DNA from 3 places in the Gordonia sp. B8661-1 genome. Region 2 is predicted to be linked to each of the others. Evidence: predicted binding sites of a transcription regulator. Region 2 holds the regulator's gene; each other region holds the start of a gene.
The links. Region 2 encodes LexA, which represses DNA repair genes until DNA is damaged. Its sites were predicted from a motif close to CGAACANNTGTTCG; they were not measured.
Positions count from the first base shown of each region.

Region 1 (3,254 bases), on a different contig from region 2:
AGGCGGAGATCGTCGAGGATCGGGGAGTGCCGGATCATCAGATGTGCCGACGAGCCGCGATCGACGCGGTATCCCGGCCAGCGCGCGACGGTCGAGACCGCGCCGCCGGGGACCCCGTCGCGTTCGAGGACGCGCACCGAACGTCCGGCCTGCGCGAGGTAGCAGGCGGCGACGAGTCCGTTGTGTCCGCCGCCCACCACCACGACGTCGAGGCCGGGGTGTCTCATGGCCGCTGCTCGGGGAGTGGGAGGTGGCGGCCGAGGAAGGCGAACGGGCGGGGGTCACCGGAAAAGGTGAAGTGCCGCAACACGTCGACGAATCCGAGCCGCCGGTACAGACGCCACGCCCGGTTGTCCTCGGCCCCCACTTCGGGAGTCGACAGCAGGACGGTGCGTTCGGGACGGTCGGTGAGCAACCGGGCGAGCATCCACTGACCGACACCGCGTCCCTGCGCGGTCGGGTGCACGTGCAGTTCGGTGAGTTCGAAGTAGTCGTCGGTGATCTCGTCCACCGCGGACTCCGGAAGGCCCGCGTGCCGGAGCCCCAGTCGTAGTTGCTGATTCCACCACTGGTCGCGATTGCCCCGATAGCCGTAGGCGATGCCGACCAGCACCTCGGCGCCGTCCTCGGTGGCGACCGGGCGGGACAATCGGCGGCGGGCGTGCTGCGGGGCATGGATCTCGGTGGGCGAAACAGTGGCCACCGCACCCACCGCGCGCCAGCCCGGGCGTGCGATGTGTTCACGCCACAACCCGGCGCGCTGGAATTCGGTGCCTCGCGGGTAGTTCATCGCGGTGACGTAGATGTCGAGGGCAGGATCCAGCCAGATGCGGGAATCCTGACCGGTCAGGTCAACGAGACGGATCGTCACCGAACGTCGGTCCTCTCCACGTCCGTCCCTTGTCCGAGGTGTGGTCACACTGCTCGCCCGGGGACACTGCATTGTTCGACACTGTTTACTCTCCGGGCGCGCCGCGGTCTTGAAGGATCGCGGTGCGCTGGCTACTATTGAATCTGTCGAACGGGTGTTCGATGAACCAGCCTCCGCAAGCTGATCCGTCTCACCCCCGACACACCGACGCCGGTCCGGCGGCGAACGAGGGAAGCGTTTGCTGTCGGACCTGCGTTGTACAAAGCAGGTGTACGTCAGATCGACGACCCGCTGGAGGTGGAACATGGAGCACACGATGCGCACCCGCGCACGGAATGCGGCACGGCCCGCATCCGTCGATATCGACCCGATCGTGGTCGGTCGTGGTCGCGACCTCTTCGAGCGGGCCGAGAATCTCTTCGACAACGCCGACGGCGTGCCCGATCAGGCCGAGCGGTTCCGCCAGTTCTATCTCGCCGCGCTGCGGGCGGCAGGCGCCGCGCTGGAGATCTTCGAACCGTCCATCCGGCCGACCCGTCGGCGCGGCGCACGGAGCGCGTGGTCGCGGTTGCCCGTGGTGATCCCGGAATTCGCCGCCTACGCCGACTATTTCGCCGGGCGGTCACGGATGCGGCAGGACATCGAATCCGGGCTGGTACGCACGGTGGATGCGGCGACGGTCGGCGCGATGCGCACGAGGGTGATGGATCTCCTCGACGATGTCGACGGCCTGCTGATCGCCTATGAGCAAGGCAAACTTCCGCATCAGGCGCCCCATGTCGACCGCACGGCCTGAACCGGGGCCCAGCAGATATCGGTTGCGCTCGTCCGTTCGGAGGCTGCCTCCGGCGACCCAACGACGGGTAATGGTGGTCGCCGAAACGTTCTGCTCGTATCATGAGATCAGGGCCGTGACCGCGGCCATGCGACATCGACAGCTCGACACCTTCGCGCCGAGCAGTGGGTCGGGTCGATGGAGTCGAGTGAGGAGGGTCGGTGCCTCTTTCTGAGCACGAGCAGCGCATGCTCGAACAGATCGAAAGCGCGCTGTACGCCGAAGACCCGAAGTTTGCGTCCAACGTCAAACGTCGTCGATTCGGACAGTCCAGCGGGCGCCGTCGGTTGCAGGCCGTCGCCGTCTTCGTCGTCGGCCTTCTGTTGCTTGTCGGTGGATTGATCGTCGACGTGACGATCGGCGGCTTTCCGATCATCAGCCTGGTCGGATTCCTGGTGATGTTCGGTGCCGGGCTGATGGCACTGTGGGGCGGCGGGGCGAAAGGTCCGGCCGGCGCACCCCGGTCGGGTCGAGGCGCCGAACGCACCAGCCGGGCGGCCGCTCCGAAGCGGAAGTTCTCCGAGCGCATGGAGGACCGCTTCAATCGGCGCTTCGAACAGGAGTGAAGTCGAAACGCTCCGCGTGCCGCTGACGCGCGTCCCGGTGATCTCCGCCGTGTTCCACGCTCGGTGATTCCCTGAATCTCACAACAAAGGCCGTGCACCCTCTGAGGGTGCACGGCCTTCTTGTCTGTCCGGAGCATGATCCGGGCGTTCCCCACGATGCTCCACCGGTTCCCCCACGTCGCCCCACCGGGTTCCCCCACTTTGCCCCACCCATCTGCGTGAACAGCTATCACCAGTACCTTTAGTCGACTTTCGTATCGTCCGTCCCAGCCGGACACGCGCGCGACGCGCGGTGTCGAGATTCTTCCACCACCGGATTTTGGTGCTGTGAACTGCAGTTTTGCTGCGGTGTGGAGCGAGGGTGGGGGATTGGGGGTGGAAAGTGGTGGAAAGTGGGGTACTGTGGCGTCATCGGAACCGACAGACCGGATGTCGGAGCCGATGGGCAGGAGGTGTCGACATGTCCGTGAGGCTTGTCGGCACCTACACGCCGAAGTTGGACGACAAAGGGCGACTGACGTTGCCCGCGAAGTTCCGCGACGCGTTGGCAGGAGGGGTGATGGTCACACGAGGCCAGGACCGCAGCCTGTCGGTGTATCGGAACGAGGAGTTCGACGTCATCGCGGAGAAGACGATGGAGGCATCCCGTAACGATGCCGAGGCGCGAGCCTTCCAGCGGTACTACTTCGCGAGTGCGGACGAGCAGCGACCGGACGGGCAGGGGCGTATCACCCTTTCCGCCGGCCACCGCGAGTACGCAAACCTGTCCAAGGAGTGTGTGGTGATCGGCAGTTTCGATCACCTGGAGATCTGGGACGCGCAGGCCTGGCGTGACTACCAGTCTCAGCACGAGGAGAACTTCTCCGCCGCGGGTTCACCCGCGCTGGATTCGCTGCTCTAGCAACGGATCACGGCCGATGTCCCGCGAGCGCAGGGGATCGGGCGAGACGAGGCCTCGGCCCGGAGCGACCCTGGCGTACTT
Region 1 is NZ_JCAHRL010000008.1:22,690-25,943, forward strand. Features, by position in the region: gene AC4JJG_RS16325 (phytoene desaturase family protein) at 1-227, opposite strand, end outside; gene AC4JJG_RS16330 (GNAT family N-acetyltransferase) at 224-871, opposite strand; gene AC4JJG_RS16335 (SAV_6107 family HEPN domain-containing protein) at 1,176-1,667, shown strand; gene AC4JJG_RS16340 (SCO2097 family morphological protein) at 1,868-2,272, shown strand; gene mraZ (division/cell wall cluster transcriptional repressor MraZ) at 2,733-3,173, shown strand.
Region 1: a site for LexA is predicted at 1,019-1,032, ahead of AC4JJG_RS16335 (SAV_6107 family HEPN domain-containing protein). Genes of this name have one in related genera too.

Region 2 (3,254 bases):
CAACGACCTTCGTGTCGTCGTTCTTGCAAAACGGACAGCGCATGTCGTCCTCACGCACATCTCGGGACACGCCGGCGCAGCGAATCGACGGTGCGCCGTGCCGGTTTCCGGCTGGGCCCTCTGTCACGAGACTACCGTCCTATCGGTTCCGCTCCGTCCTCAGTGGTCTCCGTTCAGTGGTATGCGGGAGTCACCAGCGCCTGTCCGACACGCAGACCGGAGGACGACAGGTCGTTGCGCGCCATGATCTCCTCGATGACGGTCTGGCGGGGCATGTCCGGCGCCACCCGGTCGGCGATCGAACTCAGCGAATCCCCTTGCCGCACATGCACCACCTCGGTGCCGGCCGGAGCCGGGGCCACCGAGGCCGCATAGTTCGAGCCGACGATGCCCACGACCCACACCATGAGAGCCAGGCCCACGCCGACCAGCACGGCCACCGCGGCGGCACGACGGCGTGCGACGACGCGCCGATCGACCGCCGGTGCGGCGCAGCGCGTGCCCGCCGGACGCCGCGCCACGGCGGGCGATGCGCCGACCGGGCGGCGGTCGTCCGGACGCCGGGCCTCGGTACGAGCGCTGCCGCGCGGACGGACCGAGGGCCCCGCGGGCACGAAGGTCGACGGGGCGCGCCGCGTCCGCGAGGCGGGTGCCGGGATCTCGAACTCGGCCGTCCGTACCGGCGACGCCGGGACGCGTCGTGCGCCGGACGGGGCTGCGGGGCTCATCAGCGTTGCGGTGCTCATCGTGCTCTCCTGTGCTCGGGTCGATGATGTCCGGTCGAACAAACGTCTTATCGAACATCTGGTCGATGGAACCTATGTTCGATTTGTAGCACGCGGCACCGACAAAGTCCCGCAACACGTCGAACAAATGTTTGAAGACGGTCGTTCGTTCGGCTACTCTCGGGCACACCGGGAGCTCGGGGACGACCCCGATCACCTGCGCAGACCGACTTTCCAGACCCGTCAGACCTGCAGAATCGTCCGAGAAGGGACTGAACACGATGACCGACAAAACCGGCGGCCGGAGTCGCGGAGGACGCGATTCCGACACGAGCCCGGACGCCCCGATCGCCGACCCGGAGGCCGCCGAGGCCGCGCTGACCCCCCGCCAGCGCGGGGTGCTCGACTACATCCGCAAGTCGGTTCGCGAGCGCGGTTACCCACCGAGCATCCGCGAGATCGGCGACGCGGTCGGGCTCACCTCCACGTCCTCGGTGGCACACCAGCTCCGCACCCTGGAGCGCAAGGGGCTGCTCAAACGCGACCACAACCGGCCACGCGCGGTGAACATCCAGGACGGCGACACCACGCCGCCCGATGATTCGTCCACCGGAGCCGAGCTGCCCACCCCGACGTTCGTGCCGGTGCTCGGCCGGATCGCCGCGGGCGGCCCGATCCTGGCCGAGGAAGCCGTCGAGGACGTGTTCCCACTCCCCCGTGAACTCGTCGGCGAGGGGTCACTCTTCCTGTTGAAGGTCGTCGGCGAATCGATGATCGACGCGGCGATCTGCGACGGCGACTGGGTCGTCGTCCGTCAGCAGAGCGTCGCCGACAACGGCGACATCGTCGCGGCGATGATCGACGGCGAGGCGACGGTCAAGACGTTCAAGCGCAAGGACGGTCACGTGTGGCTGATGCCGCACAACCCTCTGTTCGACCCGATCCCCGGTGATGACGCTGCCGTACTCGGCAAGGTCGTCACCGTGATGCGCCGGATCTGACAGACCCTTTCAGCCCAGAGCGTCTCGCGCGGCGGCGCGGGCCTCGGCGGCCGACGCCGCCGGGAGCGCCGCCGTCGCGGCCGCTCGGCACTGATCGAGGGTGACCTCGGCGAGCCTCGCCCCCACGGCGGCGGCCGCGGTGGGGGCCGCGGACAGCGACGACACACCGAGACCGACCAGCACGCAGCCCAGGACGGGATCGGCGGCCGCCTCGCCGCAGACACCGACGCGTTTGCCGGCAGCGCTTCCGGCCTGCGCCACTTCCGCCACAAGCCGGAGCACCGCGGGCTGCCACGGATCGGTCAGAGTGGCCATGTCCGCGGACATCCGATCGGCCGCCATCGTGTACTGCGTCAGATCGTTGGTGCCGATCGACACGAAGTCCACCTCCGCGAGAATCTGCTGCGCCATGATCGCGGCCGACGGAATCTCGATCATCACGCCGGGTACCAGTCCCCGGGCGCGGACCTCGGTCGCGAACGCCGCGGCCTCGGCCGGTGTCGCGATCATCGGGGCCATCACCCACGGCGCCGACGCGGCACCCTCGGCAGCGGCCTTGATGGCATCGAGCTGGGTGGCGCGTATCTCGGGGTGCGCCAGCGCGATCCGGTCGCCGCGGACACCCAGCGCCGGGTTCTCCTCACGAGGCTGATCCACGAATTTGAGGGGTTTGTCCGAACCCGCGTCCAGCGTGCGGATGATGACCTTGCGACCGTCGAAGGCGTCGATCACCTCGCGGTACAGCGACGCCTGCTCGTCCACCGTCGGCGCCTCCGCACGGTCGAGGAAGGCCAGCTCGGTACGGAACAGCCCGATCCCCTCGACCGGACGGTCGGTCGCCGCACGCGCGGACTTGCCGTCGGCGACGTTCGCGAGGATCGCCACCTCATGGCCGTCGGCGGTGCGTCCGGGCCCCGACCACGCGGCGATCTTCTCGGCGTTCCGGCGGCTCTCCTCGATCGCCTCCGCGGCGGTCGCCGGATCGACGCCGGTCTCCACCGTGCCCTCGGTGCCGTCGACGAGAACCGGTGTTCCCGCGGGGATCTCGGACAGCCCGGCCACGGCCACCACACAGGGGATGCCGAGCTGCCGCGCGATGATGGCGGTGTGGCTGGTCGGTCCGCCGAGCCGGGTGACCAACGCGATGATGACCGCCGGATCCAATCCGGCGGTATCGGCGGGCGCGAGGTCGTCAGCGAGCAGCACCGACGCCTGATCCGGTTCGGGCACACCGGGTTCGGGCTCACCGAGCAGCTCGGCGATCACTCGGTCACGGACGTCGTTGAGGTCGGTGACGCGTTCGGCCATCAGCCCGCCGAGCTTGGTGAACATGGCGGCGAACTGTTCGGTGGCGGCGGCTGCCGCGGCGGGCGCCGGCGTGCCCTTCGCGATCAGGGCCGTCGCGGCACCCACCCAGCCCCGATCCTCGGCAAGTCCGGCGGTGGCCGCGAGAACCTCGCTCGCCGCACCCGTGGTGCTGCTGGCACGGTCACGCAGCCGGGAGGCCACCGTTGCGGCGGCGCTCGTG
Region 2 is NZ_JCAHRL010000003.1:305,901-309,154, reverse strand. Features, by position in the region: gene nrdR (transcriptional regulator NrdR) at 1-43, opposite strand, end outside; gene AC4JJG_RS08885 (LysM peptidoglycan-binding domain-containing protein) at 174-746, opposite strand; gene lexA (transcriptional repressor LexA) at 1,007-1,726, shown strand; gene ptsP (phosphoenolpyruvate--protein phosphotransferase) at 1,736-3,254, opposite strand, start outside.

Region 3 (3,254 bases), on a different contig from region 2:
ACGGTCCGTTCGTCGTCACCGACCTCGGTGGCGGTTCCACCGAAGTGGTGCTCGGTGGGCGCGACGGAGTGACCGCGGCGTACTCGGCGAACATCGGTTGTGTGCGGCTCACCGAGCGAGCCTTGCCGTCGGATCCGCCGACCGCCGAGGAGATCTCGGCCGCAACAGAATTCGCGCGCGATCGACTGGCGGAGGCCTTCGCGGTGGTGCCCGTCGAGCAGGCACGGACCTGGGTGGGGGTCGCCGGGACCATGACGACCCTGGCCGCGCTCGCTGCGGGACTCCCGGAGTACGACCCGGACGCCATCCATCTGTCGAGCGTCTCGTTCGACGACCTGACCCAGGTGTGTAATCGGCTCATTGCGATGACCCGGTCCGACCGTGCGGCGCTCGGTCCGATGCATCCGGGCCGTGTCGACGTCATCGGCGGCGGCTCCCTCGTCACCAAGGAACTCGCCCGTGTGCTCGGTGAGCGTGCGGGCATCGACCGGCTCGTCGTCAGCGAGCACGACATCCTCGACGGCATCGCGCTGGGCATCCTCGACTGACTGCCGAAGATTCGGCAGGCGGTCAATAAGGCGGCGGATTGTTCGCGGTCCATTCGGCCTGTTCGTCGTCGACTCGCTCACGTCGGCGGCGCAGCGCGATATCGATGCGTTGCCGCGCAGGATGATCCGGTGGTTGGCGCGGTACCAGGGTGGGGAAGAGGTCGCGGCCCGCGAATGCGTTGCCGACGAACCGATGACCGGTCGGTGATTCGAAGGTGATGGTGCCGAGTGCGTCCTGCATGTCGCGCCACCGACCGAACGTCTTCATCCGGTGATGGAACCGGCAGAGCGGCTTCAGGTTTCGGCGTACCGTCGGACCACCGGCGTGGGGATCGTTGCGGTTGAACGGATCGGTGTGGTCGAGGTCGCAGTCGTGGACCTGGTTGGCGCATCCAGGAAAGGTGCAGCTGATCTCCCCGACGCAGATGAGGTTGCGGAGTTTCCGGCCGGGAGCGTAGCGGAGTGCCGATCGTACGGATTCGTCGCGGTCAGGGTTGATCATCGTACGGCGCGCCTCGGCGAGGAGCGAACGCATCGTTTCCGCGTCGATGATGCCGCGGCCGTCGAGAAGTCCGGGCTTCTCGTCGAGGCCGACCAGCGTCGACAGATTGACGATGATGTGGAAGGTCGGGCGCGGTGAGCAGGCCGTGGTGTGCTCGTCGGCGGTGCTGATAGCAGGCGTAGGTGCAGGTTGAGCGGTGCAGTCATCGCAGAGGCAGTCAATTGCGCTCTGGCCGTGGGCAAGTGCGAGCAACGCATCGGCGCGGCGCTGTGCCTTTGTACGTGGGTCGGCACGGTGCACGCCGTCGGCCATCACGGTGAGACGTGCATCGATTGCGGCACCAGATTCGATGGGCATGCTCCCGGAGATCCGTGACTGTCCGGGTGTGAAGCGATCGGGTCGGATGCGGACACCGCGATCGGCGTCGACGAGTTCGCGGCGTCGTCGGACGGCGGCGGCATCGAGCCTGCTGACGATCGAGTCGACCAGCGCCGTGAACCGGGCGACCGACATCTGATCGCGTGCGAACAGGGCCTCGGCGAGGTGAGCGTCGATGTCGCGGATGGTGTTCTCGGCGCACAGGTCGGTGCGTCGCACGGCAATGAGGAAGCGGTGCAGGTCGATTCGGCCGCATGCGAGGGCATGTCCGGTGAAGATGAGCCGGTAGCGCAGAGCATGTGCCGACTCGATCAGCTCCCTGGCCCTCGACGGCGTGACCGTCAGGACCGCGCCGACATCGGCGATGGCCCGCTCAAGTCCGTTCGGGCCGAACTGTTCCCGTGGGTTCTGGCCTGCCGCAGCGAGTTCCGTGAGCTCTTCCAGCGTCCGTGAATCGGTGTGCTCACGAGTCGAATCGCCGGCCAGTTCGCCGACGTAGTCCTCTTCGTGCTCGTCATGTATCTGCCCGATGGCTTGCAGCATCCGATAATCGGCCGATGCTCGGGTGGCCGCACAGTGTGCGATGACCTCGATCAGTTCACGCTTCGACAACCGATCGTCGTCGGCCAGGCGCCCGAGTACGAGCGTCGGGTCCGAGGGGAGCGGTGTCGTGGTCATGAATAGAACATACATTCGACCACCGACAAGATCGGTCGATCGGGCGACAATCGGATGCGCAGTGACGCCTGCCTCGAAACCTCGGGGCCATCGTGGGGCGGCTCCCAGCGTTCGCGAGCGCCGACTCCCACACCGAATTCACGTGACAGCCAGGCCGAGTGGATTATCCAGTCGGCCAACCTGTGTCGTGAATTTTCTGTGGGAGTTCGGGCCTTGCTCGAGGCTCGGGCATTCGCCGTTGGTCGACTGGGCTTCGTCGTCGCGACGCCCGGAGCCCGCCGATCAGGCCGCGTGTGTACGGCCGGTCAGTGCCAGCACCTGATCGAAGGCCTCCGGCCCGACGGTTGAGTCGGATCCAGGTGTCGCGGAGGGCGGCAGGGTGCGGACCGCAAGGAGTACGCGAGCGGCGACTGCGGCGTCCGGGCGGAAGGGAAGACCGAGTGCGTCGGCGATGTCCCAGATGTGCAGGATGGTGTCGCGGATCATGATGTCGTAGGCGTCGATGATGGTGCGGGCGTGACCATCAACAGGGACGGTCTGATCGTCCGCGGCCGATGAGAACCCCTCCTCGACGAGCTGGGCGGAACGGCGGTACACATCGTCGTATCCGGTCCCGTACAGGTTCGGGGCGGCGGCTTCGGGAGTCTCCAAGGACTGGGCGTCGTCTGCGAAAGCCGCAGCGAGAGTGCGGTTCTGGTCGACCAGATGGTCGATGAGTGAGCCGAGGGTCCATGGTGGTCTCGGTAATTGTGTGCTCAGGTCGCCCTCGGTCACCTCGGACAGGTAGGCGGTCATTTCCGCGGTGGCGGCGCGCAGGGTGGTTACATTCATGGGTGTCCTCGCATTCGGCATCGACGAGATCGTCTACCACGGTAGATGAATTGAGGAGGTCTGTCCATGCCTGACAACGCAACCGACGGTACGTCCGATCGTTCGGACCTGGCGGCGCTGATCGCGCGCATCATGCCGCGGCTGATGGAGCTGGAGACCCCGATCCTCGAGGCGGCGGGAATCTCCATGTGGGAGTACGCGATCATGACCGTGCTGGCCGAGGGCGATGCGATGTCGCAGATCGAATTGTCGAAGCGTTCAAAGCGCGATCCGACCCGGCTCGGCCGGCATCTCGACGACCTTTCCTCGCGTGGCCT
Region 3 is NZ_JCAHRL010000001.1:338,857-342,110, reverse strand. Features, by position in the region: gene AC4JJG_RS01605 (Ppx/GppA phosphatase family protein) at 1-548, shown strand, start outside; gene AC4JJG_RS01600 (HNH endonuclease signature motif containing protein) at 571-2,106, opposite strand; gene AC4JJG_RS01595 (maleylpyruvate isomerase family mycothiol-dependent enzyme) at 2,389-2,937, opposite strand; gene AC4JJG_RS01590 (MarR family winged helix-turn-helix transcriptional regulator) at 3,004-3,254, shown strand, end outside.
Region 3: a site for LexA is predicted at 2,111-2,124, ahead of AC4JJG_RS01600 (HNH endonuclease signature motif containing protein). Genes of this name have one in related genera too.